DNA from 3 places in the Rossellomorea sp. LJF3 genome. Region 3 is predicted to be linked to each of the others. Evidence: riboswitches for the same ligand, from Rfam matches in the RefSeq annotation. Region 3 holds a riboswitch; each other region holds the start of a gene.
The links. Region 3 has a riboswitch for S-adenosylmethionine ahead of V8G47_RS08945 (methionine ABC transporter ATP-binding protein). Riboswitches for the same ligand answer to the same signal wherever they lie in the genome.
Positions count from the first base shown of each region.

Region 1: linked by a shared signal. The riboswitch ahead of V8G47_RS07350 (methionine ABC transporter ATP-binding protein) and the one ahead of V8G47_RS08945 (methionine ABC transporter ATP-binding protein) in region 3 are both predicted to bind S-adenosylmethionine.
Region 2: linked by a shared signal. The riboswitch ahead of V8G47_RS07705 (homoserine dehydrogenase) and the one ahead of V8G47_RS08945 (methionine ABC transporter ATP-binding protein) in region 3 are both predicted to bind S-adenosylmethionine.

Region 1 covers NZ_JBANLY010000005.1:104,333-114,640, forward strand. Annotated here, with positions in the region: gene sufC (Fe-S cluster assembly ATPase SufC) at 1-370, opposite strand, end outside; gene V8G47_RS07330 (hypothetical protein) at 831-977, opposite strand; gene V8G47_RS07335 (carboxymuconolactone decarboxylase family protein) at 1,314-1,679, opposite strand; gene V8G47_RS07340 (MetQ/NlpA family ABC transporter substrate-binding protein) at 2,133-2,957, opposite strand; gene V8G47_RS07345 (methionine ABC transporter permease) at 2,973-3,641, opposite strand; gene V8G47_RS07350 (methionine ABC transporter ATP-binding protein) at 3,638-4,660, opposite strand; SAM riboswitch class I at 4,809-4,915, opposite strand; gene V8G47_RS07355 (SCP2 sterol-binding domain-containing protein) at 5,028-5,378, opposite strand; gene V8G47_RS07360 (thioredoxin family protein) at 5,800-6,117, opposite strand; gene V8G47_RS07365 (toprim domain-containing protein) at 6,120-6,476, opposite strand; gene V8G47_RS07370 (YusG family protein) at 6,657-6,893, opposite strand; gene gcvH (glycine cleavage system protein GcvH) at 6,986-7,369, opposite strand; gene V8G47_RS07380 (arsenate reductase family protein) at 7,487-7,843, opposite strand; gene V8G47_RS07385 (ArsR/SmtB family transcription factor) at 7,957-8,259, opposite strand; gene V8G47_RS07390 (SDR family NAD(P)-dependent oxidoreductase) at 8,291-9,070, opposite strand; gene V8G47_RS07395 (acyl-CoA dehydrogenase family protein) at 9,208-10,308, opposite strand, start outside.
Region 2 covers NZ_JBANLY010000005.1:170,505-180,812, forward strand. Annotated here, with positions in the region: gene V8G47_RS07685 (LysE family transporter) at 1-185, opposite strand, end outside; gene V8G47_RS07690 (spore coat protein) at 325-963, shown strand; gene V8G47_RS07695 (L,D-transpeptidase family protein) at 1,084-1,578, shown strand; gene V8G47_RS07700 (aspartate kinase) at 1,618-2,814, opposite strand; gene V8G47_RS07705 (homoserine dehydrogenase) at 2,865-4,112, opposite strand; SAM riboswitch class I at 4,240-4,350, opposite strand; gene V8G47_RS07710 (DUF2254 domain-containing protein) at 4,644-5,984, shown strand; gene aspA (aspartate ammonia-lyase) at 6,117-7,547, opposite strand; gene V8G47_RS07720 (cytochrome-c oxidase) at 7,796-8,161, shown strand; gene V8G47_RS07725 (VOC family protein) at 8,311-8,733, shown strand; gene qoxD (cytochrome aa3 quinol oxidase subunit IV) at 8,790-9,086, opposite strand; gene qoxC (cytochrome aa3 quinol oxidase subunit III) at 9,086-9,697, opposite strand; gene qoxB (cytochrome aa3 quinol oxidase subunit I) at 9,700-10,308, opposite strand, start outside.
Region 3 covers NZ_JBANLY010000007.1:40,067-50,374, forward strand. Annotated here, with positions in the region: gene bglX (beta-glucosidase BglX) at 1-900, opposite strand, end outside; gene V8G47_RS08920 (sugar ABC transporter substrate-binding protein) at 1,267-2,502, shown strand; gene V8G47_RS08925 (carbohydrate ABC transporter permease) at 2,619-3,521, shown strand; gene V8G47_RS08930 (carbohydrate ABC transporter permease) at 3,554-4,384, shown strand; partial or broken gene V8G47_RS08935 (alpha-amylase family glycosyl hydrolase) at 4,471-4,672, shown strand; gene V8G47_RS08940 (LacI family DNA-binding transcriptional regulator) at 4,833-5,822, shown strand; SAM riboswitch class I at 6,008-6,113, shown strand; gene V8G47_RS08945 (methionine ABC transporter ATP-binding protein) at 6,183-7,196, shown strand; gene V8G47_RS08950 (methionine ABC transporter permease) at 7,186-7,851, shown strand; gene V8G47_RS08955 (MetQ/NlpA family ABC transporter substrate-binding protein) at 7,868-8,683, shown strand; gene V8G47_RS08960 (SEC-C metal-binding domain-containing protein) at 8,789-9,943, opposite strand; gene V8G47_RS08965 (VanZ family protein) at 10,143-10,308, shown strand, end outside.

The sequences.
Region 1 (10,308 bases), on a different contig from region 3:
GGATGAACTTCATAAGTGAAATTTCTTCGCCTTCCGCGCGACGGCTGTTGATGGCTGAACGTAAGAAGTCTGCGTTCGTTACACCGCTGATTTCACTTGGGTACTGCATTGCAAGGAATAGTCCTACGCGTGCGCGCTCATCGACTTCCATTTCAAGGACATCTTCACCGTCGAACGTGATGCTTCCTTTTGTCACTTCATACTTTGGGTGACCCATGATAGCAGAAGATAAAGTTGATTTACCTGTACCATTCGGTCCCATTACTGCGTGGATTTCTCCACCTTTAATTTCAAGGTTAACCCCTTTCAGGATTTCCTTTCCTTCAATCTCAACATGAAGATCTTTAATTGTTAAAGTAGAACCTGCCATGTATATTTACCTCCGTGACTTTATAATGAATTTAAGAATATAATTCTTTAATCATTCTCAATTTATTCTCATTACAATCTTATAACAAATAAAAGCTATTATCAACTTTTTCAAGTTGTCAGTTCATGTTAACCGGACGGTGGAATCCCTTTCTATTGTTGGTCAAAAGGGATAGGAAAATGTAGGCTGTCTACGACCTGTTTTCTTAGAGAACTTTCGCTTTTCATATAGCGAGTGGTTTGATTTCCGCTGCAGGTGCTCGCTTTCCGCGGGGCGTGAGTTGAGCCTCCTCAGGCTTTGCCCTGTGGGGTCTCAACTTTCCCGCTATTCCCGTCGGAGTCGAGCACCTTCCGCTCCAATCAATTTTCAAAGCTTGAGCTTCCTATAATGACCACAAATTTTATTTTTAAAAACAAAAAACCAGTGCATCTTCTACACTGGTTTCCTTTTTTCTTCCTTATTATATATTAGCGTGCACCCTGCGATCAAGTGCAGCAATCATTCGGCGGCTTTCCTTATAATCCTGCTCTCTTTTCTTCTCTACTTGCATTCTGACTTCATGCTTTCGTTTGTACACCTCATAACCTATTCCATGGGCTCCATGCATTGCCTTCTCCATTTCACTTGTGTACGAGATACTCTCAAGAGAGTCGATAATGAATCATTCCTTTCGGGTTTTTAATTACTTTACAACTATACTACCCCCTCGTTCACAAGACAAAACCGGTATTTCATCATTTTTTCTAAAATTTATCCGTCAGCCTGATTCCCGGGGGCTACCCTTAAGTTTTCACAAAATTCCGCCTCTATACTGCCAAATAATACTGTCCCGGTGAAATTTTATTAGCTGAAATGTATATTTATTACCGTTAGAGGTATGCACTGCAATGAGTTTTGTAAAAGTACCCATAAAAAAGAGAAGGATCTCTCCCTCTCTAAGCACTCATTGCTTTAGTTGATTCAAATCCTGAATCGACTGCTGTACTAATGTCACAGCCTGACTCATGACCGCTCCTCCACCGAATGCTGCTGTTACACCGATGGTTTCGAGGATTTCTTCTTCAGAACATCCTTGATCCAGGCATCCTTTTGTATGATAGATAATACAATATTCATCCTGGGAATAAAGACTGATTCCAAGTGCAATCAACTGTTTTTCCTTTTTGGAAAGGACTCCTTCTCTGAAGCAGTGCTCTGTAAACGTATTATATTGCTCTGCAAGCTCAGGCATTTTCTCAGTGAAGATTCCAAGTCCCATTTTATAATCATGAAGGGCTGCTTCGGTTGTGTTTCTAGGTTCCATCTGCATATCATCCAACTCCATTTCGAAAATAGATTCATCGGAAATAGTATGAGCCAATTTGGAAATGAATATGTTAAAAAGTTACCGATGTCACTTGATGAAAGAAAGAGGTTGGGACTTAACTAACTCCATTCGCTTTAAAGACGAACAATATCTATTAGGTGTTATTTAGAATCACTTGTTGCACCGCTGTTGATTTCCGTGCAAGACTTCGCTTTCCTCGGGCGGAAGGCGAGCCTCCTCGTCGCTACGCTCCTGCGGGGTCTCACCTATTCCGCTTTTCCCGTAGGAGTCTTCGTCTTGCACTCCAATCAACAGCTAGAATCGTATAAATACCTATTATATGCTTTTAATAAACATAAAAATCCGAACGAATTTCGTTTTTCCTTCACAGAATTCGAATAATCGTCCGGATTTTTCTTTGGTTATAACACTATTGTCCCAACCTTTTTCTTAATGTTATTCCGTTACGGGTACAACGGCTCCATCCCATTCTTCATTGATGAAGTCCTGGATTTCTTTTGAGCGCAGGGCTTTGACCAGTTCCTTTACTTCTTCTTTGTTTTCGTCACCTTTATTCACAGCAATTACGTTCACGTACGGAGAGTTGCTGTCTTCGATGGCGATGGAGTCCTCCAGGGGTTTCAACCCTGCATCTATGGCATAGTTGGAGTTGATCACAACTGCGTCCCCTTCTTCATTTTCATACATTTGCGGAAGGAGAGCCGCTTCGTACTCATAATCGAATTTCAGTTTTTTTGGATTTTCTTTGATATCTTCCAGCTGTGCCTGTGTATTTTCCACTCCGTCCTTTAACGTAATCAGACCTTTTTTCTCTAATAAAGTAAGGATGCGGCCATGATCGGATACGGAATTACTCATCAAGATCGTGGCACCTTCAGGAAGGTCCTCGAGAGATTTATACTTTTTGGAATATACACCGATTGGCTCGATATGAATTCCTCCTGCATTGACGAAATCATATTCGTTCTCTTTCATCTGCAAGTCCATGTAAGGTACGGTTTGGAAGTAGTTCGCATCCAAATCACCATTATCCAAGTCTTTATTCGGAAGGATATAATCTTGATATGTTTCAATTTGCAGGTCGATTCCCTTATCTTCCAAAATCGGTTTCACTTTTTCAAGAATTTCCGCATGGGGAACGTTTGACGCTCCTACCACTAATTCCTTCTCGCCACTGCTTCCGGATCCGGAATCACTCCCGCATGCTGCCAATCCAAAAATACTTGTTGCTGCTACTATTCCTGCTAACCATTTTTTCATCTGTTTTCTCTCCTCTTATCGTTTGTCTAATTTATTTGTGAAGTAGTCTCCAATGATTTGAATTGCGAATACAACGATTAAAATCATGATGGTCGCGGCAAGGGTTACATCCTCCCTGCTCCGTTGAAAACCATCCAGGTAAGCGAGGTTTCCTAATCCCCCGGCACCGATGACACCCGCCATTGCCGTGTACCCCACCAGGGCGATGGCTGTTACCGTGATACCTGAAACCAAAGCCGGAAGAGATTCGGGAATAAGCACTTTCCATATGATTGTGCTTGTCTTCGCTCCCATCGCTTTCGCCGCTTCAATGACGCCTTTGTTCACTTCTCTTAATGCGATTTCCACCATGCGTGCATAAAACGGTGCTGCTCCGATGATCAGGGCAGGAAGGGCCGCGTTCGCCCCACGGATGGTATCCAATAAAAATTTTGTAAATGGAATCAGTAATACAATCAGGATAATGAAGGGAATCGAGCGGAATACATTGACCACTGCACTGGTCACCGTATAAGTAAGCTTGTTTTCCCATAAATTCTCCTTGGATGTAAGAAATAACAGGATTCCAAGAATCAGTCCTACTATGAAGGTAATCAGGACTGACATCCCCGTCATATAAAGGGTTTCAACAGTCGCTTCCCACATCTTCTCCCAGTCCACATTCGGAAATATATTTTCTATCATCCTCCGATCACCTCCACTTTGACCATCTGTTTCTCAGCGAAGGCAACGGCTGCCTGAATCGTCTCTTCGTTTCCGTCAAGATGGACGAATAGCGTACCATAAGCCCCTTTTTGCGTTTGGGAAATCTGTCCTTGAAGGATATTGACATCCAGGTCGAATCTTCGGATCAAGCTGGTAATGAGCGGTTGCTCAGTCGATTCACCAACGAAGGTGAATTTCAATACTTTTCCTTTCGGATACTGAGCCAATAGGTGATCGATCGTTTCCCCTGTTTCTTCCACTTGAGATACTTCTCTCACAAATCGCTTCGTCACCTGCTCTTTAGGGTTTCTGAACACTTCAAGAACATCCCCAAGCTCTACCACCTTCCCTTGTTCCATGACTGCCACACGATGACAGATTTTTTTGATCACATGCATTTCATGGGTGATCAGGACGATGGTCAGACCTAAACGTTTATTAATATCCACCAATAAATCAAGGATGGAATCGGTTGTTTGCGGATCTAAAGCAGAGGTGGCTTCGTCACAAAGAAGGACGTTTGGATTATTTGCAAGGGATCTCGCAATCCCGACCCTCTGCTTCTGTCCACCGCTCAATTGGGATGGATAGGCGTCTCCTCTCCCATCCAATCCCACCAGCTCCAATAATTCATTGGCCCTTCGCACTCTCTCCTTCTTAGAAACTCCGGCGATTTCTAATGGAAACTGGATATTTTCAAGTACTGTACGCGACCAAAGGAGATTGAAATGCTGAAAGATCATCCCGATTGACTGCCTCGCCTGCCGAAGATCTTTCCCTTTCACTTGGGAAACGATCTGTCCATTCACGTTGACGGTTCCATTTGTGGGAACTTCAAGTCCATTGAGCATCCTGATCAACGTACTTTTACCTGCCCCACTATAGCCAATCACTCCAAAAATTTCTCCTTGGCCAATGTCGATGTTGACGCCATCGACGGCTGAAATCGCTCCTGATTTTGATTGATAGATTTTTTTCACATCTGAAATGGTAATCATGCTGTCTCCACCTTCTTTCCGAGTAAAACGAGACATTTATAATTAGAATTATAGTTGCGCTTGCAATTCCCACAGCCTTTACGTATACAATAAAAAATGCCTTCCTGCGATAAGCAGAAAGGCATAATCATATATAGGACTATCCTTTCTCTCATCTTTCAAAGCAATTGCTTTGAGTGAATTGGCACCATTTCAATTTTCATTGACGGTTGCCGGGCTTCATAGGGCACGTCCCTCCACCTCTCTAAATAAGAGTAAAGTATCGATTTATTTAATTTTTTGAATTGTTGAAGACTCTGAAAATTCGCTACAAGAGAGATTCTATCATCGAAAATAGAAATGTGTCAATTCTTTTTTCTCACGTTTTTTAAACTTGGACCGGTTCCTTGACCCTGGACCTTGTCAGCCAAAGGATGGACTCTATAAATAATAGCTGGCGGTATCCTCCCCTGACCTCCAGGATGCCGTTTTCGATCAGTTGTGACAATCGATCTTCTCCTGTAAGCAGGGATAGCATGTCCTTTTCTTGTCCCTCAATGACAAAATGAGATTCCCTGCTGCCATCAGTCAATACAGCACAACCTCTGTTTGAAATGGAGATTTCGTATTGTTCCTTTTCACATCGAAACTGAAGAATAAATGGGCTGTCCGGAAACAAGAGTCGTAAGTGATACCTTGAATGACACTGATCTACTAATTCCTCTAAATATATTCGCATGAATACCCTCCCAGTGAAACTTCTATATAGTATCAATTCCACTTATAGGCATTTTTCCCTTTTAGACATTCTCGACATGTTTTGAATGAGTTTATCTTATTTGTCGAACAGTAAGAAATTGGGTGATGACCAGTCAAAAAACGATGGGATTCGAAACATTTCCCAAGAAATATGTCCTCGTTTGTAGAAAGAAAATCACTGTTTTCATAAACTTTTCTGTTCTTATCAGCACCGTGCTGGTTGATTTCCGCTCCAGATGCTCGCTTTCCTCGGGGCGTGAGTTGAGCCTCTTCCGCTCCAATCAACACTAATCATGTACTTCTCAAATTAGATAAATATGCGACTGGGGGCAATTTCATCCTATTTCTAAAGCTGGTGAAGACAAAATAAAAAGACCTTTCACAAAGGTCTCTTATCCCCACTAACTGCTTTGGATTTTGTTGATGGTTTCGTATAGGAATGGTACGGATTGAAAGGCATAGATTCTCTCCATTTCCTGTCCATCTTTAAATAAAAGAAGGCAGGGGACGCTTTCAATGGATTGTTCTTCTGCGAATTGAGGCAGATAGTTCAGATTCGCCTTTGCAAAATGAAATGACTGGGGGAGTTTCTCGACCACTTCCAACATTTTACCCGCGACCTGACATGTACCACACATCGGTGTATATAGATAAACGGCTTCAAACGCATGGTATTTGATCGATTCGTTTAATTCTTCTGTCTGGCTTACCTCCAACAAAACTAAATCATCCTTTTTCCAAGATATTCTTTATGCACATCGATATTTGCACCAATGAGAACGGAGGCAAGATGATATTCCGGAGCAGCGGCCACTTCCTTATACATCCGGTCGATATAAAGGTGTTCCGCTTCAGGGAATTCACGCTTGAACTGTTTGCGTAACTTCTCCCCCGCATCATCTGCATCGACGAGGATGTATACATCCCTTTCGAACAGCTCATCGATGAGTTCGTCCATTTTTGTGATGCTGATCGTTCCATTCGTGCAAATAATTTCAATCGGTTCTTTGATTATTCCTCTTACTTTCCGCTTGTCGGTTGTACCTTCGACAATGATTACCTTTTCGTCAAGTTCCATCATGATCATCACCTTATCTTTCAGAAATAAGATTAGGATAGTATATTCAGATAACAAGAGATGATGTCCACTTTCTACTCATATTTTCTCATGTTTACAAAAAATAGTGCAAGTGGTTTGTTTCATTGCTTATAGAAATGGTGCCAGATCCATACACGAATCTGGCACCCCGGGTCACCTTTAACACCATCCACCTTCGTCACAATCCGTGTATCTCGCATCTTGGCCTTCAGTGGAAGTATAGTTTTGATAAATTTTATTTTCTTTTGCTTCGAAGTTCGGTTCCATTGTCAATCCATCAAGGGGCAGGGACATTCTGCCGATTGCCTGACCGTCGAGGAATAATTCGACTTCACCATTTTTAAGCCTGCCTGTCACCCTGCTTGTGACATCTAATTTCTTTGGTTCAAGTACCATACGTATTCATCCTTTCTTTTTACGCATACCCATATGATGCCCAAAAAGAAAAACAAAACACCTTGAGAAATCTCAAGGTGTCGGGATGGAAATTATCCTTCATTGATCATTCTATCATACTCTTCAGCTGTCATCAGCTTGTCTACTTCTCCAGCATCTGAAGGTTCCACAACGACCATCCATGCTTTTTCATAAGGTGATTCGTTCACGAATTCAGGGCTGTCGGAAAGCTCTTCATTCACTTCTACAACCTTACCGGAAACAGGTGCGTATAGCTCAGAAACGGTCTTTACCGATTCAACACTGCCGAAAGGCTCGTCCGCTTTGATTTCATCTCCAACTTCAGGTAACTCGACGAATACGATATCGCCCAGCTCAGATTGTGCAAATGATGTGATTCCTACGCGTACATTTTCCCCTTCAACTTTGACCCACTCGTGTTCTTCTGAATAACGAAGTTCTTTCGGTGTACTCATTCTCTATCCCTCCAAATGCTAGTTATACAACCTAATATTGACACACTTTTCATCGAAAAAGCAAGAAAACTAAGTGTGAATAATGAAACTTTTTCATCGGAAATCACTTACCCATTTTTACTTCCAGGTTTCCTCGAACGTTTCTTCTTTAAAACCTACGGTCACCTTGCTTCCATCCGTCGTGATTGGACGTTTGATGAGCATCCCGTCAGAGGAAAGGATTTCTAATAATTCATCATCAGAAGCTGAATTCACTTTATCTTTCAAGCCAAGTTCACGATATTTTTTGCCACTTGTATTGAAAAACTTCTTAAGAGGAAATCCGCTCTTTTCGTACAGGCTTTTAAGCTCCATTTTTGACGGGGGATTTTCTACAATATGTATTTCATCTATGGAGAGACCCTGGTTCTCCAGCCACTTTTTTGCTTTCTTACATGTACCGCATTTTGGATAAGAATAAAAAGTCAATGACATCATTGCACCACCTTTCCTAGCAGGTACCGGATAGGGTGTGTTCCCCATCCGGTCACCGTGAATCTTTTTTCTATATTCGACAATATCCGTTAGTATCCTTCTTTTCCGGAACATTACTCACATTGTTTTTCAACGGTTTCAACCAATTCTTTGAGGAGGACGGTTGCGTTGTCCAGTTCAAGAGAATAGAAACGCTGTGTTCCTTTTTGCTCCAGTGATACCAGCTGCTGATCTCTCAGGATCTTCAGGTGATGGGAAACAGCAGGTCGGGATAATGTCAGATTTTCAGTTATCTGATTGACCGTAAGAGGTTCTTGTTCGGCAAGAAGTAGAATTATATCCTGACGATAAGGATCGCTCAGCGCTTGGAATAATGGAATACAAGCACGGAATGTATCGATTGCTTTTTGGCCCATAGCCTTCTCCCTTCAACTCATTCACATTCAATTATACCCGTTCCTGTACCTTCCGAACAATATTCGTGACCATTTTACGCGGTATGAATCGAATCGCCTGAGTCAGTATCCGGTTTTTCATACCTGGGACGATCACTACTTTGTCCTTTGTCATCATTTGTGTATATCCTTCTTCCACGACATCTTCCACACTCATCACACCCGACTGGAAGAGCTTGGAGGACTGTAGTTCGGCCGCATCACTGAATCCTGTTTCGGTTGCACCGGGGCAAAGAGCCGTCACTTTGACCCCATGTTTGGCCCACTCATTGGCCAAAGCTTCCGAGAAAGAAAGGACATACGCTTTTGTTGCATAGTAAACGGCCATCAATGGTCCGGGCTGAAATGCTGCTGTTGACGCAACATTTAATATACGCCCACTCTTCCGGCTCACCATTTCCTTCCCAATATACTTACTCAGCTCTGTCAGGGCCGTGATATTCACTTGGATCATATCCAGCTCTTTGGAAAGTTCCGTTTCCTCAAACTCCCCGAATAATCCGAAACCGGCATTATTGATGAGAATATCGACTCTGATTCCCTGTACTTTGATTTCATCATAAAGCTTCTTTGAGGCTTGGGGCTTCGAAAGATCAGAAATAAACACATGCGCTTTTACCCCGTATTTATTCATGATTTCCTGTGATAAAGCCAGCAGCTTTTCCTCACTTCTGGCCACTAAAATCACATCATGTCCAGAACCGGCAAACTTATGACTGAAATTCAGACCGATACCACTTGAAGCACCAGTAATTAAAACAGTCTTATTCATCTGTCCTTACCACCTTTTTTATACGTTTAAACACTTAAACATTTAAACATATAATAATTCACAGTACGATTGATGTCAAATCGTGAAACGAAATAAAGGGACGGACCTCCAAATTGGAGGTCCGTCCCTATCCTTACTTAAAGTGCATATTTTTCTACATCGATCAGCTTTTCTGATGCTTCACGCTTCACTGCGATCACGTTGATCGGTGTGTGGCGTGTGAATTTACGAAGAGCTGACAGCATCATGCGCAGTGTGTCACCCGTTTCAGTTGCCACAAGCGTTTCTTTTGCATGCTGTTCAATTTCATTAAAAGCTTCTTGACAGAAGATTTGTGTGTAAAGAAGCTTTTGTTTCGCTTTCTCCACTCCGCCTTTTTCAATCGCTTTTTCCGTTCTAAGGACAACAGATTCCATTGCGTAAGCCTGAGAAACGATATCCGCAATGTTAACAAGGATTTCCTGTTCTTTTTCAAGGGCTTTACCGTATTTCTGTGCAGCCAATCCTGCCAGCATCAAGCCGATTTTCTTAGCATTCTTCACAAGGTACTTCTCTTGTGCCAATGGCTCATCGCCCACTTCTTCAGGCATAAGCATCATCAATTCTTCTTGAAGAGCCTGCGCTTTTTGAAGTAATGGCAGTTCACCTTTCATGGCTTTACGAAGGTATGTGCCTGGAACAAGAAGTCGGTTGATTTCATTCGTTCCTTCGAAGATACGGTTGATACGGGAATCACGGTACATTCTTTCAATTTCATATTCCTGCATAAAGCCGTATCCACCATGAAGCTGAACGCCTTCATCTACAATATAATCAAGCACTTCCGTTGCGAAGAATTTGTTTAATGAACATTCGATTGCATATTCAGCAATGGATTTTGCAACCTCTGTCCCATTCTTTACTTCTTCATCCGTCAGTTTGCTCATGCGATCCTCGAATAATCCTACTGTACGGTAAACGGAAGATTCCGCAGCGTACAATTTAGATGCCATAGTCGCAAGCTTTTCTTTCGTCAAGTTGAAGCTTGAGATCGGTGTTTTGAACTGCTGACGCTGATTCGTGTATTGAACCGTTACTTCAAGGGCACGTTTACTTGCTCCCACTGCACCTACACCCAATTTGTAACGACCGATGTTCAAGATGTTGAAGGCGATGATATGGCCTTTACCGGCATCACCCAGGAGGTTTTCCACCGGGATTTCAGCATCTTCAAGAATCAATGTACGAGTGGATGAGCT
Region 2 (10,308 bases), on a different contig from region 3:
AATTGAGCCAGTCCAAAATAAATCAGGAGCATAAAGATCCCGTCCGCCACCATCCCCCCGACTCCAACAAGCCAGGCATGTATGAAACCGAAGCGGATCCCCTTGTCCAATTGAGCGGCATTGATCGGTCCCATAGGGGCAGAAAGGGATAACCCTAAAACGATATAGCTAATAAATATACTCATAACCGTACCACCTTCAAATTGACTTCTCCCTATTGTATTCGGACAGGCGGGGAAGTATTAGGCCAATCACAATGAGGCATACATAATTTTATTTTGAGGGGTTATTCTAATCATCGAAGCCAATAGAGGAGGAATATGTATGAATAACCAAGGTCAATCCAATGGGAGGCCGCAGCCCGGCGCTCAAATGCCACCGAATATGATGAACACCCAAAGTCAGAACCATGGGGGGCATGAGCTATTTGATGCACATGAAGTCATCGCAGGGATCATCAGCATGCTGGATCAATATCAAATGTATGATCAACACATTCAGGATCCGGAATTGAAGGATATCGTCAAGCGCCAGACCGACTTCGTGACGACTATGTATAATACCATTGTAGGAAGTTTCTCGACCGGACAGGACCCCATCATCCCGACGCAACAATACCAAATGACCCAAAGCCATACGACCACTTATGGTATCAAACCCGGTGCACCCAAAAAACCGAATCAATCCGTCCAGGAGCTTTCGGATAAGGGCTTGTCCGCATATATGCTGGGTCAGACGAAATCACTGGCCACACTCCTTGCCATGACGGCTCTTGAGATGACGAACCCCGTGCTGCGCCGAGTTGTTGCAGACAGTGTACCGAATTTCATTGAAATGAGTTATGAAATTTTCCTTTACCAAAATAAGCACGGGTATTATCAGGTTCCTCAATTGAATGGGCAGGATATGACCCTCATGCTGCAGAGCTATACGACTGTCCCGCAGCAAAACCTGCCTCAATGATCTTAATTCACAGCCTGCATCTTCATGGATGCAGGCTTTCTTGATGTGACCTCATTGAACCACTTTTCCCCTGGCACCATAGAATAGAATGATAAGGTGAAAATAGGAGGTCTGATACCAATGATCCACACCGTCAAGACTGGAGAAACTCTTAATCAGATATCAAGGGATTTCAGGACCCCACTGCCTGACATCCTGAAAGCCAATCCCGGCATCGATCCGGATCAGCTATACCCGGGACAGACGATCACCATCCCCGGAATTCCCGATACTACCGGGAATCCGTACAGAATTCAAGTGTCTGTCAACAATCGGATTCTCCGATTATTTAAAGATGGTTCTCAAGTGAAAGAGTTCCCCATTGCAGTCGGAAGGATCCTTTTCGAAACGCCCATTGGCGAATTCATCATCATCAATAAAGCACCGGACCCAGGGGGACCCTTTGGCACGATGTGGATGAGTTTATCCAAAGAAAGCTATGGGATCCACGGGACGAATAACCCCGCTTCCATAGGAAATGCCGTGTCCAAAGGATGCATCCGGATGTACAATAAAGACGTGGAAGAGCTGTCAAACATCGTACCGATCGGGACCCCGGTATCCATCACCCCATAAAGAAAAAAGTGTATAGAGCGAACTATACACTTCTTCCCATTATAAAATCGCCCTTTTGGATTCGATATAATCCAACCCGAAGTGCATATGAAGGATTCTTGCAGCCTTTTCGACATCGGTGCGATCGACAATGGCGCTCAGTCCCACTGATGATTCCCATACGGACACCTTCCCTATATGGTAATCATGGAAGACATTCGTGACCTTTTCTTTTACTTCCCCTGAAGACTGGATAGTTCCAATCACACACACCTTCGATACATCTTCCCTAATGTCAAAATGGGAGTAAGCCTGGTTATATTTCCTGACGATTTTTTTCACCTGGGGAACATCCTGATCTTTGATGATAAGGACCAGCCCTTGTCGGTGTCTGATTCTTTCTGTTTCGATATGGTGGGAATCAAGATCATAAAGGATCAAGGATTCCCCTCCATCACAGCCATGGATCGTAAGGACGGAGATCTCTTCCTGGAGGGCTACTCCCACGATGCTATCATTTCTTTGGACTTTCCCGCTGATGACGGTTCCCCGCCCCTCTTTTAGACTGGAACGGACGATCATAGGTACTCCATGTTCCTTGGCGTGTTTAATCGCTCTCGGATGGAGGACATTGGCTCCCATCATGGCAAACCGGAGCATGTCAGTATAGGACAGGCCATCGATCTTGGCAGCCCGGGGGACCACTCTCGGATCGGAGGTATACACCCCATCCACATCCGTATAAATGTCGCATCGATCCGCATTCAGGGCTGAAGCCAGTGCAGCAGCCGACGTATCTGATCCACCCCTGCCTAAAGTGGTGAGCTCCCCCTCTTCGGTGACCCCTTGAAACCCGGCCACCACAACGATTCGCCCAGCGGATAACTCCTCTTTTATCCTCCCTGTATCAATGGAAGAGATCTTTGCATTGCCGAACACTGCATCGGTCCGGATCCCCGCCTGCCGACCTGTCAGGGACACGGCCTCCATCCCTCTGTAGTGAAGGGCCATGGTCAGAAGGGAAATCGTGACCTGCTCCCCTGTAGCGAGGAGCATATCCATTTCTCTTTTACCGGGATAATCAGAAAGTTCCCCCGCCAGTTTCACAAGGGTGTCCGTCGTATTGGCCATCGCGGATACGACAACCACGACATCATTCCCCTTTTCTTTTTCCTTCAAGATTTGACCGGCCACCCGCTTCATGCGATCCGTAGAACCTACAGAGGTTCCACCAAATTTCTGAACAATGATACCCAAGTGATCCCCCTACTTTCTATCAGATCTATTTTCTGCTTTCCCTAAATGCGTCATGAAACAGCTATTCCTTCCTTCACTTCATTTTCAAGAGGAATTTCGTTTAGAATCGATACAGCCTGAATGTGTTCATGTGATTGAAGAAGGGAATCCAATTCTTCTTTTCTTCCTTCGACAAAGACGTAAAGGTCATTTCCAAGCTGAATGCGGTCCTTTAAGGTGAACGGTGTAATCCAGCTTTGATACTCCTCCTTTTCCTTGAAGCGCAGGACCCATTGCCTGATGCTTTCTCCTTGGGTATCTTCGCTCGTCACCGTCTTTTCAGGAGAAACGGTGTATTTCCCCTCTATCAGGGAGAGAAAATCCTCCACCATGGCACTTCCCGTCGGAAATTTCCCCGCTCCAGGACCCAGCAGTGTGATCCTCCCTACCAGACTCCCTTTCAGTGAAATCGCATTTTCCACATCCTCCACCCCGTAAAAGGGATGGCTGTCGTGGACAAGGATCGGTTCCACTCCCCCTTTGATGCGATTGAATCCGTCCCGTTCCAGTGATCCCACATGCTTAAAGCGCAAACGGAAGGACTCGGCTGCCTGCAGCCATTCAGCCGTCAAGTGTGTGATCCCTTTCCGCCTGATATCCTTCCAGTCCGGCTGCCTGCCAAAGGCGGTCTGACTTAAAATCAGAAGCTTATAAAAGGCATCATATCCCTCTATGTCGCTGGTCGGATCCGCTTCGGCATATCCCTTCTCTTGAGCCTGCTTTAGAGCAGTGTCAAAGGAAAGCCCCTTTTTCCTCATTTGGGATAGAATGAAGTTGGATGTCCCATTCAATATTCCTTGAATGCTTCTGATTCCATTTACCTTCAGGAGCTGACGGATGGTGCCGATGACCGGGATCCCTCCAGCCGTGGTCGCTTCGAAACCAAGGGACACCCCATTATTGGAAGCTTTCTTCAGAAGCTCGGGGCCGTATTTTGCGAACATGGCTTTATTGGCCGTTATGACGTGAATCCCTTTCTCGATTGCTTGTGTTACATACGTATAAGTCGGTTCTTCTCCTACTATGGCTTCAAAGATCGCATGAAGGTCAGGTATGTCGAGAATGTCTTTATAATCGGTCGTAATCCTTATGGACGGATCGATTTCCCTTTGCTTAGAGGGATCCTTGATGAGGATTGCCCTTATTTTCACCTCTTTACCGAGTACTTCTTTCAATCTTTCCTGATGAGTATCAATGGCTTCATAGACCCCTTGACCAACTGTTCCAAAGCCCAGAAGCGCAACATTTATCGCTGACATCATTCAGCCTCCTTTTTTCCCGTTTTACCTGCACATACGATTCCTTTCTGAAGGCGTGGTGGAAAGAAAGAGGGTATACAGAAAAGCCCTCTTCTTGTAAGAAGAGGGCTAATGGATCATGCTCCTCCCCTTATCTTCCAGATCCACTTGGAATCTGTAGGAATTGGCACCTTTACAGACTGATCCTGCAGGTTGCCGGGCTTCATCGGGCCTATCCCTCCGCCGCTCTTGATAAGAGATATAACGTTATGTTTTCACTTGATATTTGAGTATGAATTGGATTATATAGGGGATTCACTCCCTCGTCAATAGAATTTTTGTTATTTTTTAAAAATTCTTTCTACTAAAACCTGATGGGACATTTCCGATGGGTTTAGTTTGGAATACTCCTATTTCTATTAATCTTTTTGGTTAAAGGAAGTTTTAACCGAGGTAGAGAGGGAAAACTAACCCATATCCATTTACTAGAAAGGACACGTTTCGATCATGTTGAAAAAGATCCTCCCCTTATCCATTCAAAAATATTTGCTCATGTCAAAACGGCAGCGCATGCATGAAATCCGGCTCACCATTTGGTATATGCCCTTTATATACATATGCCTGTCCTTGCTCATGGTCGCCATTACCCTCTATTTAGATCTCTATCTGGAAGTGTCACAGTATACGTTTGATATGTTAAGTATGGATGCTTCGGTCACCCGCATACTGGTCAGCACGCTCATAGGGGGCATCTTGACACTCAGTGCTTTTACTCTCAATTCCCTGCTCGTCGTGCTGACGATGTTCAGCGGGCAGTTTTCACCCAGGATGCTATTGGATTTCATTTCGGACAAACAGACGCAGCACGCCCTCGGCATTTTCAACGGAAGTTTCGTTTATGTGCTCCTCCTTTTCCTTTTTATCGGAAGTTCAAAGAAGGAAATGTTTGTCGCTGCCCCGGTCATGACGATCGCACTGGCGTTCCTGTCAGCCCTTACGTTCATCTTTTTCATTAACCATGCATCGACGTGGATGCAGGTCCATAATATTACGTACAATATGAAGCAGGTTTCGGAAGTGATGATCAACCAGACGCTGAAGAAGGACTTGGAAGCTCACCGTACCGCTGATAGTGGGGATATCATGGAGGAAGAGAAAAGGAATATCATTCACGTGACTTCCAGAGGCTCTGGATATATACAATTGGTCGATTTTCAGGGGATGATCCGACGTGCACACGAAGAAAATGTTGTCCTTCAGCTTCATTACAAAGTCGGGGATTTCGTACTCGCCGGGAATGAACTGATGAGCATATGGGGGCCCGAAACGGACCATATCTCCACTGATTCATACCTTTCATTCATTGAGATGGGTCACAAAGAGACCGAAATCCAGGATCTGCAGATGGGGATCCACAAACTTGCAGAAGTGGCGATTAAATCACTGGGGAATGACGATCCCAAAACCGCTTCTAACACCATCCACCAAATGGCCGATCTGATGCTGACGGTGGAGGATCAATTATCCTTCAGTCCCTATCTGATCGATCATCACAACAGGATTCGCGTCATTCTTCAATCAGAGCCGTTCGACTACTACCTTTACCGGGGATTCGGTTATATTCGACACTACGCTAAAGACAATCATTTAATCATAACGGAAATCGTGGGGGCACTGGCCCTTCTCGCTGAATCCATTCAACCGTCGAAGCATAAGGATCTGTGGGAATTCGCCTGTAATACCATTGATCATATTGAAAGAGAGATCATCTATAAACTGGATAAAAGCTTTCTCCTGCAAGAAGTCCATAAGCTGGCACGGCTTACCCGCAACCTTGGGGAGTATGAGAAAATCAAAGCTAAATTCTACCCGGCAGCCAACGAAAATACGTAAAAAGCTTCTTCCCTTTCTTTCTGGGAGGAAGTTTTTTCTTTGCATAATGTCGATCATGGAGGTGTTTTCTTCTTGGGCAAGTTACTACAAAAAAACGCCCCGTCATTCATAACGGAACGTTTTTCGTATTCCTTATTCCCGATCAAAAAGCACTCTACCCGCTATACCGGGGTTCGTCATTTCATATGGGTTCAAGATCAGATCAAGCTCTTCTTCCGTCAGTACATCATATTCGAGACAAAGCTCTCTCACAGACTTCCCTTTCAGGATCGCTTCCCTGGCAATCCGGGAAACGACTTCATATCCCAGGTGAGGATTGACCGCCGTGATGATTCCTACGCTGTTTTCCACATACTCTTTCATTCGTGTCTCATTCGCTTCTATCCCGACAAGGCAGTTGTCCGTAAAGCTTCTGAACGCATTGTTCATGATGCTGATGGATTGAAGAAGATTGAATACAAGCACAGGCTCCATCACGTTCAGTTCAAGCTGACCGGCTTCAGATGCAAGGGAAATGGTCTGATCATTCCCCATCACCTGGAAGGCTACCTGGTTGATCAGTTCCGGCATGACGGGATTCACTTTACCCGGCATGATGGAAGATCCCGGCTGTCTTGCCGGCAGTGAAATTTCACCAAGTCCGGCACGCGGTCCTGAAGCCATCAGACGCAGATCATTGGCGATCTTGGACATATTGGTCATACATACCTTCAATGCTGCCGAAACCTCTGTGTACGCGTCCGTGTTCTGGGTCGCATCGACCAGATGTTCAGCCCCTGTCAATGGCAGCCCGCTGATATCAGCAAGGTGCTTCACCACACTCTTGATATACACAGGGTCCGCATTCAAACCGGTTCCTACAGCCGTCGCCCCCATATTCACTTCATAAAGATGATCACGGGTGCGTCCGATGCGCTTGATATCCCGTTCCACTACTCTGCTGTAAGCTTCAAACTCCTGCCCGAGGCGAATGGGCACAGCATCCTGAAGATGGGTACGCCCCATTTTAATGACGTGATCGAACTCCCGGGCTTTCTGTCTAAAGGCACTCAGCATATGCTCCATCGTGTCGAGGAGCTTCTCTACTAGTTTCAAAGTGGAAATATGGATGACCGTAGGGAATACGTCATTGGTCGACTGTGACATATTCACATGGCTGTTCGGGCTCACCTTCCCATATTCCCCTTTACGATGGGACATGAGTTCCAGGGCACGATTGGCGATGACCTCATTGGCGTTCATGTTGATCGACGTACCTGCACCTCCCTGGATTGGATCCACGATGAAGAATTCATGAAACTTGCCTTCCAGGATTTCATCGCATGCCTGAACGATGGCCTGCCCGATCCCGTCATACAGACGTGTCGTTTCCATGTTTGCAAGTGCAGCCGCTTTCTTTACGACTGCCAGGGCATTGATCATCTCTTTATGAATTTTATATCCCGTAATCGGAAAGTTTTCCACTGCCCGTAACGTTTGTATTCCATAATACACATCTTCAGGTACTTCTTTTTCCCCGAGGAAATCTTTTTCTATTCTAAATCCACTAGTGACGTTTATCATTTCTCTACTCCCCATATTTGGATTGTCTCTCTAATTGATGATTCTATCAATTAGAGAGGGAGTAGGCAACGATTTAGGGGTAAAACCATTAATTTCAAAAATTCCAAAAAAGCGCTTTCAGAGCTTTGGTATGACCCTCCCTTTTGTCAGAAAACGAATATATTAAATTTAATGTCAATACACAATGACAGAACGTTCTACACGGGTCTATTTACTCATATATTACCAATGAAAGGAGGAGGATTTGAATGGGTATCAAACTGATTAAAATCTCAGTCGTATACTTTATGATCGGTGTATGTATCGGGTTATATATGTCCATGGTCCATGACTACAGCCTGACCCCGGTTCACGTTCACATTAACTTATTGGGCTGGACGGCACTGACGCTTGCAGGTCTCATTTATCACTTATTCCCGGCTGTATCAACCACCAAACTGGCCAAAGCTCATTTCTGGCTCCATAATGTCGGTTTGCCGCTGATGATGATCGGATTATTCCTGTTGGTACTTGGCAATGAAGCGGTCGTGCCGGTCATTGCAACAGGCGGGGTCCTGACGACAGTCGGTATATTGTTGTTTGGCATCAATATCCTGAGGGAATTAAAAGTTTAATACGATTCTTGAAACCCCTTTTGCCAGTTGGCAGGATGGGGTTTTTTTGCAGTTTTATTTTTTTGATTTTTCTATCTTTTGTCATTTCATATGAGTAAAAGATGGTAAAATACAGAAGAATACCCATTTCAATTTTAGGAGTGATGTACATGTCGGTCAATGTTTACCTGAATTTCAATGGCAATTGCCGGGCAGCGGCAGAGTATTATGCTGAAGTATTTGAAACTGAACCACCACAGATCATGACGTTCGCTGAGGCACCCCCACATCCTGACTACCCCCTGCCCGAAGAAGCAAAAGACCTGGTCCTACATACACGACTCACCATCGACGGCAGTCATGTCATGTTTTCCGATGTATTTCCAAATATGCCTTTTGTAGAAGGAAACAATATTACCCTTGCCCTGGTAAGCGATGATCCTGAAAAATTGATGTACCGTTTCCACAAGTTGAAAGAAGGCGGTAAGGTTGATATGGAGCTTCAGGAAACATTCTGGAGCAAGCTGTACGGTCAAGTCACCGATAAATTCGGCATTCAATGGCAGTTTAATTACGAAGGTCACGAAATATAACAATCCACAAACGTAAAAAAAGAAGCTGCTGGAATCCCAACAGCTTCTTTTCTATTTTAATGCATACTGCTCAATACCCAGACAGATCCGGCCACGATGACAATGGCGATAAATGCCGCAGACATCATCTTACCTACCTGCCATCTTCCTTCACCTTCCGTTACGTGCATGAACATGAAGAGCTGGATCGCAGCCTGTATGAAGGCAAGGACGAACACGATCGCTACGATCAGTTCATATGCCAGATTCGTATACAGTCCAAACCAGACGGCTAAGAACGTCAACGCAATCGATAAGATAAATCCAATGATCTGAGTCCAAGGTAATCCACTATGATTCGTATGTTGTGACATTATCCCACCATCCCTAATAAGTACACGCTTGTGAACACGAAGATCCAGACAAAGTCCAGAAAGTGCCAATACAAGCTGGATACAAATAGTTTTTTAGCGGTATCAGGATTCAATCCCCGCTTCTTCACTTGGAACATGACGAGAAGAATCCACAGGATACCCACTGATACGTGGAGACCATGCGTCCCGGTCAGTAAATAGAAGGATGACCAGAATGCGTTCGTGCCCATTGCTGCTCCTTCATGGACCAGATGGATGAACTCGGTGATTTCCATGTAAAGGAATCCGAGTCCAAATAATAATGTGATGATCAGCCAAACCATCATGGATTTGACATTTCTCTTTCTTAATTCATTTATTGATAAACCAGACGTGAAACTACTGATTAATAGTAAAAGCGTCATGATGATCGTATTCTTCATATCAAACACTTCACTTGGAAGCGGGCCACCCATCGTTCCGGCTTTCAGAGCGAAGAATGTTGCGAAAATAGTGGCAAACAATGCGATTTCCGCGCCAAGGAAAACCCAGAATCCGAAGATGTTCAGCTTACCGATATCGGATTGATATTCAAGCGGCGTGTTTGGATCTATATTCGTACTATGTGCCATGCTCACGCCTCCCTCTTATACGGATTTTCAGTCTTTTCGATTTCTTCCACACTTACATAATAACCTTCATCCTGCTTGTGTGACATCAGTGAACGGAATGCCATGCATCCGAAGATACCGACAAGCGCTATGATCGCCATCCAGAACAGTTCGAACACTAAACCAAATCCTGCGACAAAGAATAGTGCGGACATGATGAAAGGTGTTCCTGCATTGCTTGGCATGTGAATCGGTTGGTATTCAAAATTATCAGGAACCATCTTTCTTCCTTCTTGCTTCATATCATAATATGCATCATGACTCTTCACTTCAGGTACATGTGCAAAGTTGTAATGAGGCGGGATCGCTGAGCTGGTCGCCCACTCAAGGGTACGTCCATCCCATGCGTCACCTGTTGTTTCTCTCTTGGCAAATCGGAAGCTGTAATAGATACCGTAAACGAGAATCATGAATCCGACTCCCATTCCGAAAGCTCCGACGGAAGAGATGACATTCAGGGAGGTCCAGCCGTCTTCAGGTCCATACGTGTACACACGTCTTGGCATACCTGCGAATCCTAATACGAACTGAGGTAAGAAACAAAGGTTGAAACCGATGGAGAAGAACCAGAA
Region 3 (10,308 bases):
CATCATTTCAATATCCAGACCGGCCGTAATCGCCTTCAATGCCGCTTCCTTTTCGTTCTCCGCCACTCCATGTGGGATCATTTCCTTCACGGCTCCCCAATCAGAAATGAGCACACCGTCAAATCCCATCTCTTTCCGGAGGAGGTCCCGCATCAACCGTTTGTTTCCGGTTGCAGGGATGCCGAAGACGGTGTTGAAGGCTGTCATCACCATTTCGCAGCCTTCATCCAAGGCAGCCTGGTAGGCAGGCAGATAATTCTCACGAAGCTCTCTTTCAGACATATCGACGGTATTATAATCACGTCCGCCTTCTGGTGCGCCGTAAGCAGCAAAGTGCTTCACACATGCCGCCACCCGTTCGACTTCCGTAGTCAATTCCTGACCTTGGAAACCGCGGACGAAGGCCCGCGCGAATTCACTATTCAGAAAAGGATCTTCTCCCGTTGATTCCATCACTCTTCCCCAACGAGGATCCCGGACAAGATCGACCATCGGGGCAAACGTGACATGAACACCTGAAACGGAAGCTTCCTTTGCTGCAATCGCCGCGCTTTTCTCCGTCAATTCCAGATCCCAGGAACAGCCGATGGCGAGTGGGACAGGGAAAATCGTCTTGAATCCATGGACGATATCGGACATGAATAATAGGGGGATCCCCAGCCGGTTTTCTTCCAGGTGCGTGCGCTGGATGTTGATGATTTCTTTTGCTCCCGATGCTCCGAGGACGGAACCGCTGTTTTGAACGACTTCTCCGGTCACACCCATTTCAGCCATAGGTCCTGTGATTTGTCCCTGTTCTTTCGCTCCTTTGAAAAAAGGGGTGGCCAACTGCATAAGCTGGGCGATTTTTTCATCCAATGTCATTTGTTTCAATAGTGAAAGCAGCTTGTTTTCGCTCATTGATAGACCCTCCGTATGACGATTCATTTGTATATTTTTTAATTTTTAGTGAAACGTTTCGATAAACAATTGAGTTGAATTATAAGCGGGTTTCAGCGGGTAGTCAACCCGTCCATTCTTATCCATAAACTACCTTTCATTGCTTCATATCGTTATTTTACTGGAGTTATAGGTGCCTTTGTCTGGATGGGGATAGGTTGAATTAAGTTATTTCTAAAAAAGTGTTGAAAGCGTATTCACGTTTGATTATAATATAGTCATCGAAACGTTTCAATAACTTGAATGATTTTTCATAACAGAAGAATTCATTCAATGCGCTCTATCATTATTAAAGGTGTCAAATCAAATGGGAATGGAGATGGGGAAATGAAAAAGAAAATGTGGTCCTTACTACTAATCGGTATTCTGGCTTTATCCACGATTCTTACCGCCTGCGGAGGCAATGGTGAGTCGAAGGATGGAAAGAAAGAAATCACCGTGTGGGCGATGGGTGAAGAAGGTAAGAAGCTGAAGGAAATGGCTTCGAAGTTTGAAGAAGAAAACAAAGATATCTCTGTCAAGATCCAAGCGATCCCTTGGGGGAATGCTCATGATAAGCTGCTTACGGCAGTAGCTTCCGGGAATGGACCTGATGTCCTTCAACTAGGGACAACATGGGTGCCGGAATTTGCAGATGCAGGCGCGCTACTTGATTTGACTCCATATTTGAAAGATTATCCGGAATTCAAGCCGGAAAACTTCTTTGAAGGTTCCGTCACATCCATGAAGTATGATGATAAAGTCATTGGAGTTCCATGGTATATCGATACACGCGTACTATACTACCGTACAGATCTATTGAAAGAAGTCGGGTACGACAAGGCTCCTGCTACATGGGATGAATTGAAGGATGCCGCCGGTAAGCTGAATGATCGAGGCGACGATGTATATGGTCTTGATATCGACCGCAATGACCAGATCACACCATTCATTTTTGCATGGCAGAATGGGTACGAATTTGAAGGCAAAGATAAGATGAACTTCGATTCTCCTGAATTCAAAGAGGCGATTGAGTATTATACAGATTTCTTCGAGGAAGGAATCAGTCCTACAACAGAAGGGATCGATATCGTACAGGCATTTAAAGATGGCGTGAAACCAATGTTCTTCAGCGGTCCATGGATGATCAATATCATCAACGATCAGGCACCTGATTTGAAGGATAAGTGGGCAGTAGCGGTAATGCCGAAGAAAGAAACGAATACATCAAGCATGGGCGGTTCCAATCTTTCTGTCTTCCATAATTCTGAGAATGTGGACGAATCCCTGAAATTCATTTCCTATATGAATGAAGTGGACACTCAAATGGAATGGCTGGACGTATCCAATACCCTTCCTTCACGCGTCGATGCATGGGAGAAACCTAAGTTAAAAGAAGATCCGATGCTGTCTGTCTTCGGTCAACAACTGGAAGATACTAAAGCATCACCGCAAATCAAGGAATTTGAAGTGATTGCACAGGAGTTCCTATCTACCATCGAGAAAATCACGGTCGGTGGAGCCGATGTGGACAAAGAGCTTGAGAAATTCAACAAGAAAGCAAATGAAATCGTAGAGAAGTAAGAGAGACTAAATAAATATAACTGACGCTGGCATAAGAATAAAATGGAGTTACAGGTGTACAGCCTGAACTCCATTTTTAACATCACTTTGTGTCAGGTTTAGATAGGTGGGATATCATGAGCAATGGATGGAAAAACAGTATGAGCAAAAATAAGCATCCCTATGTGTTTATTGCTCCTGCAGTGATCATTTTAACTGTTTTCAGTATTGTTCCTATTATAGTAGCTTTTTTGATCAGTTTCACAGACCTTGATTTAAAAGGGCTGGCCGACTGGTCGAATGTCAGCTTCATCGGCATGGACAACTACTCAGCGTTACTTTCAGATGAATTGTTCCATAAGTCGATCTTCAACACTTTGTTCTATGTGGTCATTGGTGTTCCTCTTGTCATTGTTTTCTCATTAGGGATCGCTTTGCTGCTGAATTATGGGACAAGTAAACTGTTTACCGTATTCCGCGGGGTATACTACATGCCTTCGATCACCAACATCATTGCCGTTGCCGTGATATGGGGGTTCTTATACAATACCGAATACGGATTATTTAACTACTTACTGTCTTTACTGGATGTCGAGAAGATTCCTTGGTTAGGAGAGCCAACGATCGCCAAGTTATCGTTGATTGTGTTAGCCGTATGGAAAGGGATCGGGATCAATATGATCATTTTCCTTGCAGCCCTGCAGGGAATTCCAAAGTCCTATTACGAAGCGGCGGAGATGGATGGGGCGAACCGTTGGCAGGTATTGAAGAATGTGACGATCCCGCTACTGCGCTACGCCACGTTTTTCGTCACGGTCACGACGCTGATCGGATGGCTGCAGTTCTTCGAGGAGCCATTCGTCATGACGAACGGTGGACCACTTGATGGAACGATTTCAATGGCGTTATTCATCTATCAACGAGGATTCCAGTTCAGTGAATTTGGATATGCAGCCGCAGGCTCATTCATCCTGTTTGTCATCATCATTATCATCACGCTTCTTCAATTTAAGTTAAGAAAATCTGATACAGAATATTAAGAACGAAACTATACAGTATCGGGGCTGAATATATGAAAACCAAAACGACGAAAAGTAAAGCAGAAAAGCTGGTGATCATCCTCTTGCTGACACTCGGCGGAATCATTGTTTCCGTGCCATTCATTTGGATGATCTCAAGCTCGTTCAAGCCTGAAAGTGAAGTGCTTCAAATACCGCCAAGCTTGATACCGGAAAATCCGACGCTTGAAAACTACGTGAATTTATTTGAAAGCATGAATTTCGGAGTGTATTTACGGAACACGCTTGTCATTGTGTTATTTTCCTTTGTCGGCCTATTTTTTAATGCCATGGCCGGGTATGGGTTTGCGAAATATCAATTTAAAGGCAGGGAGAAAATCTTCTATATCGTGCTAGCCACGATGATGATTCCTGCACAGGTGACGATGATCCCTGTCTATTTGATCCTGAATGAAATGGGACTGACGAATACGATGACGGGGATTGTGCTGCCGGGACTGGCCGCGGCCTTCAGTATTTTCTTATTCAGGCAGTTCATGACGACGATCCCGACTGACCTGATCGAAGCAGCCAGACTCGACGGAGCAGGGGAATTCTATATTTTCTTCCGCTTGATCGTACCGATTGCCAAGCCGATCTTCGCCGTGCAGGGGATCCTCACGTTTATCGGTGCGTGGAACAGTTTCTTATGGCCGTTGATCATCGCCAACGATGAAAGTCTTTACACATTATCGGTCGGGCTTTCCCTGCTGCAGGGTCAATATGCCAACAATTTCGGCCTGCAAATGGCGGGTGCAGCCTTCATGGTTGTGCCGATCATCATCATCTTCTCCTTCTTCCAGAAATACATCGTCGAAGGGTTTACGATGTCAGGCATCAAGTAATGAATGGTAGAAGTGTACCAGGTACAGTGCTATATGAATGTACCTGGTACATTTCTTTGAATGAAAAAGGTTTATGAATAAGAGTATTGAGTGAGTGGCAGACATCCCTGTTTCAGAAGGGATGGTACAGTTTATACTGGAATAATCACGATCAGTCCCGTATCGTATCCAGGTGGGGGGAACGACCAGGAATACCGGATCGAATCCGCCAAGATGCTTGCAACGGTCCTCCACATGATGCAGGGCACACCCTTTATTTATCAAGGGGAAGAAATCGGGATGAAGAACAGTGATCGACCGACAGACATCAACTTCCTGCGTCCCTATGAAGCGATTGTCTATTTGTTAGGAAAATAACCCAATACTTGAAGCGCTTTCATGTATAATGAACAGAAGAAATCAGTCAAAAAGGATGCCTTCATTTATAGAAGCAATAGGATGTGAACTTATGGCAACCATCAAAGATGTGGCTAAGCTTTCCGGAGTCGCTGTTTCGACCGCTTCTTATGCCTTGAACAACAGTAAGAAAGTCAGTGAAGAAACACGACAGAAAGTGTTAGCGGCAGCCAAACAATTGAATTACCAAAAAAACGGGCTTGCTTCCGATTTGAAGCGGACAAGCACGAATACCATCGCCTTGATCCTGAGCGATCTATCAGGACCTTACTATTCTGAACTCATCAAGGGCGTACAGGATGTGACCTCCACGAACGGATATGATTTGATCGCCTGCAGTTCCATCGGGGGAGCACAGTCCACCGCCGTGAAATTTTTAAAAGAAAAAAGGGTCGATGGCGTCATCATCCTTGCTCATAATATCGATGACGGGACCATCCTGGAATCGGCAAGGGAAGGCTTTCCGATCGTGGTCCTGGACCGGAGCCTCAAAAGCGATTACGTCACCCAGATCGAAGTCGATAATGTTCACGGAGCGTTCGTGGCAACGGAACACTTGATTGAGAGTGGGAGCCGTGACATCGCGTTTATCAGCGGACCTTACAACTCCCATGATAACGAGCTTCGTTTCCAGGGTTACCGTGAAGCTTTGGACAAACACGGGATCGACTATAAGTCGAAATGGAAAGTATCCGGGGGCTTCACCCGAGAAGGGGGCTACCAGGCGACCAAAATGCTGATCGCGCAACGGGATGTCCCACAGGCCATTTTCTATGCAAACGATGAGATGGCCATCGGCGGCTTGCAGGCACTGAACGAAAAAAACATTTCTGTTCCAGGGGATATTTCCATCATTGGCTTTGACGACATCCAACTGTCAGAATACGTGTCCCCGCCACTGACAACCATGCGGCAGCCGAAATATGAAGCGGGTGCGCTTGCCGTTCACCTGATCTTTCAGATGCTCTTGAAGGAAGAGGTCGATTCGTATTACAAACTCACAACGGAGCTGATAGAGAGGGATTCGGTGAAAAGTCGTTGACTGAGTGGAAGAACTTGACCTTTCCTGCATGGGAGAGGTCGTTTTTTTGTATGTTAAAAATCTTTCGTTGCTGCGGCAGTAAAGATAACGCTTACATAAAAATACTCCCGAAATCCACTATTGACTTCCCGTCCCATACCCAGTATTATCCTCTATAAGATAAATTTTTGAAAATTACATACATTCAATTATCCAGAGTGACCGAGGGATCAGGCCCTATGACGTCCGGCAACCTCCAGTATTGGAACGGTGCTAATTCCTGCAGGATGATTTCATTCTGAGAGATAAGTCGAGATAAACAGGCGATGCTTCTTTCAGTTGAAAGAGGCATTTTTTATTGGAGAAAAAGGGGTGTGCACATTGATCGAGATTCGGAATCTAGTAAAAACGTACAAAACGAAAAAGCAAACGGTGGTCGGTGTCGACAACGTCTCTGTCACCATCAAAAAAGGGGAGATCTTCGGGATCGTTGGATACAGCGGAGCGGGGAAGAGCTCACTCATTCGCTGCCTGAATCTATTAGAAACCCCGACATCAGGGGAAATCATCATCGATGGACAGGATTTTACGAAGCTCACATCCAAGGAGTTAAGACTTGCCCGGCAAAAAACGAGCATGATCTTCCAGCACTTTCACCTGATCAAATCGAAGACGGTGTTTGATAATCTCGCCTTTGCTCTGAAAGCGGCACATGTACCGAAAGCGAACATCAAACCAAGGGTCGTCGAGCTCCTGGAGATGGTCGGCCTCTCAGACAAAGCCGACGCCTACCCGGCCCAGCTCAGCGGGGGACAAAAGCAGAGAGTCGGGATCGCAAGGGCGCTTGCCAACAACCCATCGGTATTACTGTGTGATGAAGCGACGTCGGCCCTCGATCCGAATACAACGAAATCGATCTTGAAACTTTTGAAAAAAATCAACAAGGAACTGGGCTTGACGATCGTGCTCATCACCCACGAAATGGAAGTGGTGAAGGAAATCTGCGACAGGATGGCCGTGATGCAGGAAGGGAAGATCGTGGAGGAAGGTCCCGTGTATGATCTGTTTGCCGAACCAAAACAGGCTTTGACGAAGCAGTTCATCGAAACGATTCTCCAATTCGAACTGCCGCAGCACCTGGTAGAATCGAGAAAAGGGAAGCTCATCAAGATTCAATTCAAAGGATCCATCGCCGAGGAAAGCGTCGTATCAGAGGTGTTTCAGCGCTACAAGGTGCGGGGGAATATCCTCCATGGCAAGATCGAATATATTCAGGATGTCCCACTCGGGATCTTCATTATGGAGCTGATAGGATCAGCTGATGAAATCGAAGCGGCGATCCGTTATATCACGGCGAAGACGCAAAGCCTGGAGGTGCTGGAGGATGCTGCCTGATTCATTGACTTCTATATTGCCAGAATTGAATAAAGCCTTTTTTGAAACGGTGTATATGGTGGGGATTTCACTGGCTGTAGCGATCATAGTGGGACTGCCGTTGGGGATTCTTCTATTCGTCACAGACAAGGGACTGTTCCTGCAAAATAGTTTCATTAAAAAAGTCGTCGGATTCGTGGTGAACATGGTCCGTTCTGTTCCATTCATTATTCTATTAGTCGCACTCTTACCCTTAACCAAACTATTGACCGGGACAACGATCGGACCGACAGCGGCATCCGTATCACTCTCGGTAGCGGGCATTCCGTTTTTTGCGAGAATGGTAGAAACGTCCCTCAGGGAGATTGATAAAGGCGTCATCGAAGCCTCGGTTTCCGTTGGGGCGAGTCCATGGATGATCATCAAGGACGTGCTGTTACCGGAAGCGCGGCCTGCCGTCATTCAGGCGATTACGATTACAACGATCAGTTTAGTCGCCTATTCTGCCATGGCCGGCATTGTAGGCGGAGGAGGAGTCGGTGACCTGGCGATTCGCTTCGGATATTACAGGTACGATAACACGGTGATGATCACCACCGTCGTCATTCTGATTTGTTTGGTTCAGCTCATCCAATATACGGGTGATGTGTTTGCAAGACTGGTGGATAAACGATAAATAGGGGGAACAACAAGTGAAAAAGTGGATTCTAGTAGCAGCATTAGGATTAACAGTGAGCTTACTGGCTGCCTGCGGCGGAGAAGAGGCAAGCTCGGAAGACAAAAAAGAAGTAACCATCGGAGCCACATCAGGTCCATACAGTGATATGGTGACCAAAGCAATCAAGCCTGGTCTTGAAGAAAAAGGCTATAAGGTTGAAGTGAAGGAATTCAGTGATTACATACAGCCGAACAACGCACTCTCAGAAGGGGACCTGGATGCAAACCTGTTCCAGCACAAAATCTACATGGAAACCTTCGCGAAGCAACATAATATGGATTTATCTGAAGTGATTGTCGTACCGACGGCGCCGATGGGGATCTACTCACAGAAGTTCAATTCCATCAAGGACATCAAAGAAGGCAGTGCCATCGCGATCCCGAATGATCCGACGAACGCCGCACGTGCCTTTCAAATCCTGGAAGATGCCAAGCTGATCACGTTGAAGCCGGACACAGATCCATTGACCGTATCCGAAAAAGACATTGATGAAAACGTGAAAAACCTGCAGTTCAAACCGATCGAAGCGGCACAGCTTCCAAGGGCTGTCGACAGTGTCGATCTATCAGCAGTACCTGGGAACTATGCACTGGCAGCGGACATGGACCTTCTCGATGCCCTGCAACTGGAGGACATGCCTGACCAATACCGAAACCGAGTAGTCATGAACACAAAAGACGTTGACTCACAACTCGCCAAAGACATCAAAGCAGTCGTCGAAGCAAACCAATTCGAAAAAACCATCGACAAAGAATTCAAAGGCTTCGGCAAACCGGAGTGGATGGAGTAGAGGGACGGAGTAGAGGGACGGACCTCCATTTTCACCGTAATCAAATAGCAGAACGTGATAGGGACGGGCTTCCGCATGAAAATGCGGAGGTCCGTCCCTCAACTATTATAGGCAGCACTTCTTATATTTCTTTCCGCTTCCGCACGGGCAGGGGTCGTTGCGTCCGACTTTGTCTCCTATTTGGACGGGTTGAGTTACGAGGAGTGGTTGCTCATCCAATGAATGCTTTTCCACTTCTTCGATGAAACTCTTCCACTGTGAAAGCTTCGGGTGATCGATCCCATTCATGACGCAGTTCACGTATAGGGATTCTTCGAGACAAAGCATGTTTTCATCATAGCCTCCTTCGATGAGTGCTTCGATTTTGGGAATCGCCTCAGCTGATAACTGCTGACATAAATAATCAGCGATCAGTGTTTTAGCGGTAAGGTCATCTGTTTGATCAAATAATCGTAACAGTGCTTGTTCCGCCTCTACGCTCTTTATTCTGCCTAATACATCCAGGGTATAGAAATAGGTGTTACCATATAGAGCTACTTTTTCAACCTCACGCACCACCTGATCTGTCCCTATCTTCACCAGGGCATTGGCCACTTCCTCCAACAGCAGATCTTCTGCTTCCTCATTTTTGAAAAGGTTCACCAACTGCGGGATTACGCTCTCTTCGCGGATTTCCCCAGCCATATATACCGTGTATACTAGATTGAAGCCGTCCAGCTCATCTTCCTCAATCTGTACTTCCCAGCCTTTTATTTCGCCTTTCTTAACCAGCTCGTGAACGATCCTTTTCCCTTGGTCAAAATACACCTGGTCATACTCATTACTATTCAAGTAAAACATGATGTCAGCAAGCTCCATGAATAATTCCTCATCTTTTAAATCAGGAAGCTTCGCGATTTTCTTCAGTTGTCCTTCATCTATAAAAGGCTTTACTTCATCTCTGTATGAAATCAGTAAATCTGTATCGGCATTCGCAATTAATTGAATGTAGAAGAGTACGTCGGCATCCTTTTTACTCAGTCTATTCAACCGATTGACTACCTTCTTCATCCCTTCCTCATTCAACGGCATGTACATTAAGTAAGGAAGAATAGGCGAAGAGTATTCCGAAACCTGTCCCCGGTCATTGGCTTTTAACCCGGTTAAAAATGTATCACCATCAACCAAATAGGAACCTTCCAACATCTCAATCGCATACCTCTGCACAAACGGGTCCTCACTCAAAAAATAAGGCTCGACCCTCTCAACAAAACGGTTCATCCAACCATCCTTTATCATCGTATTTCCTTCAGTGTAATGGGTGGGAGGGGAAAAGGGAAGAGGGACGGACCTCTACATACAAGCAGCTTCGATTCGAATGCAACGAATACATGAAGAGGCTGACCCAGAGGGAACGTTACCGTTGACTTTTATACGAGTCCCCTAATGGCAATAATGGTAACGAAGGAGAGGATCACTGATGAAAACGGCGGCAATAGTCACATACATGGGAATACTATTTTGTTTAACCTGTACCGAAAATATCCACAACTTACTCAACTACTATGATTTGAGATTTCAATGGACAGGTCAACCTGACTTTAAACCGTTTTTCAACCTTACAGACTATCCATTTAGCAGCCCGG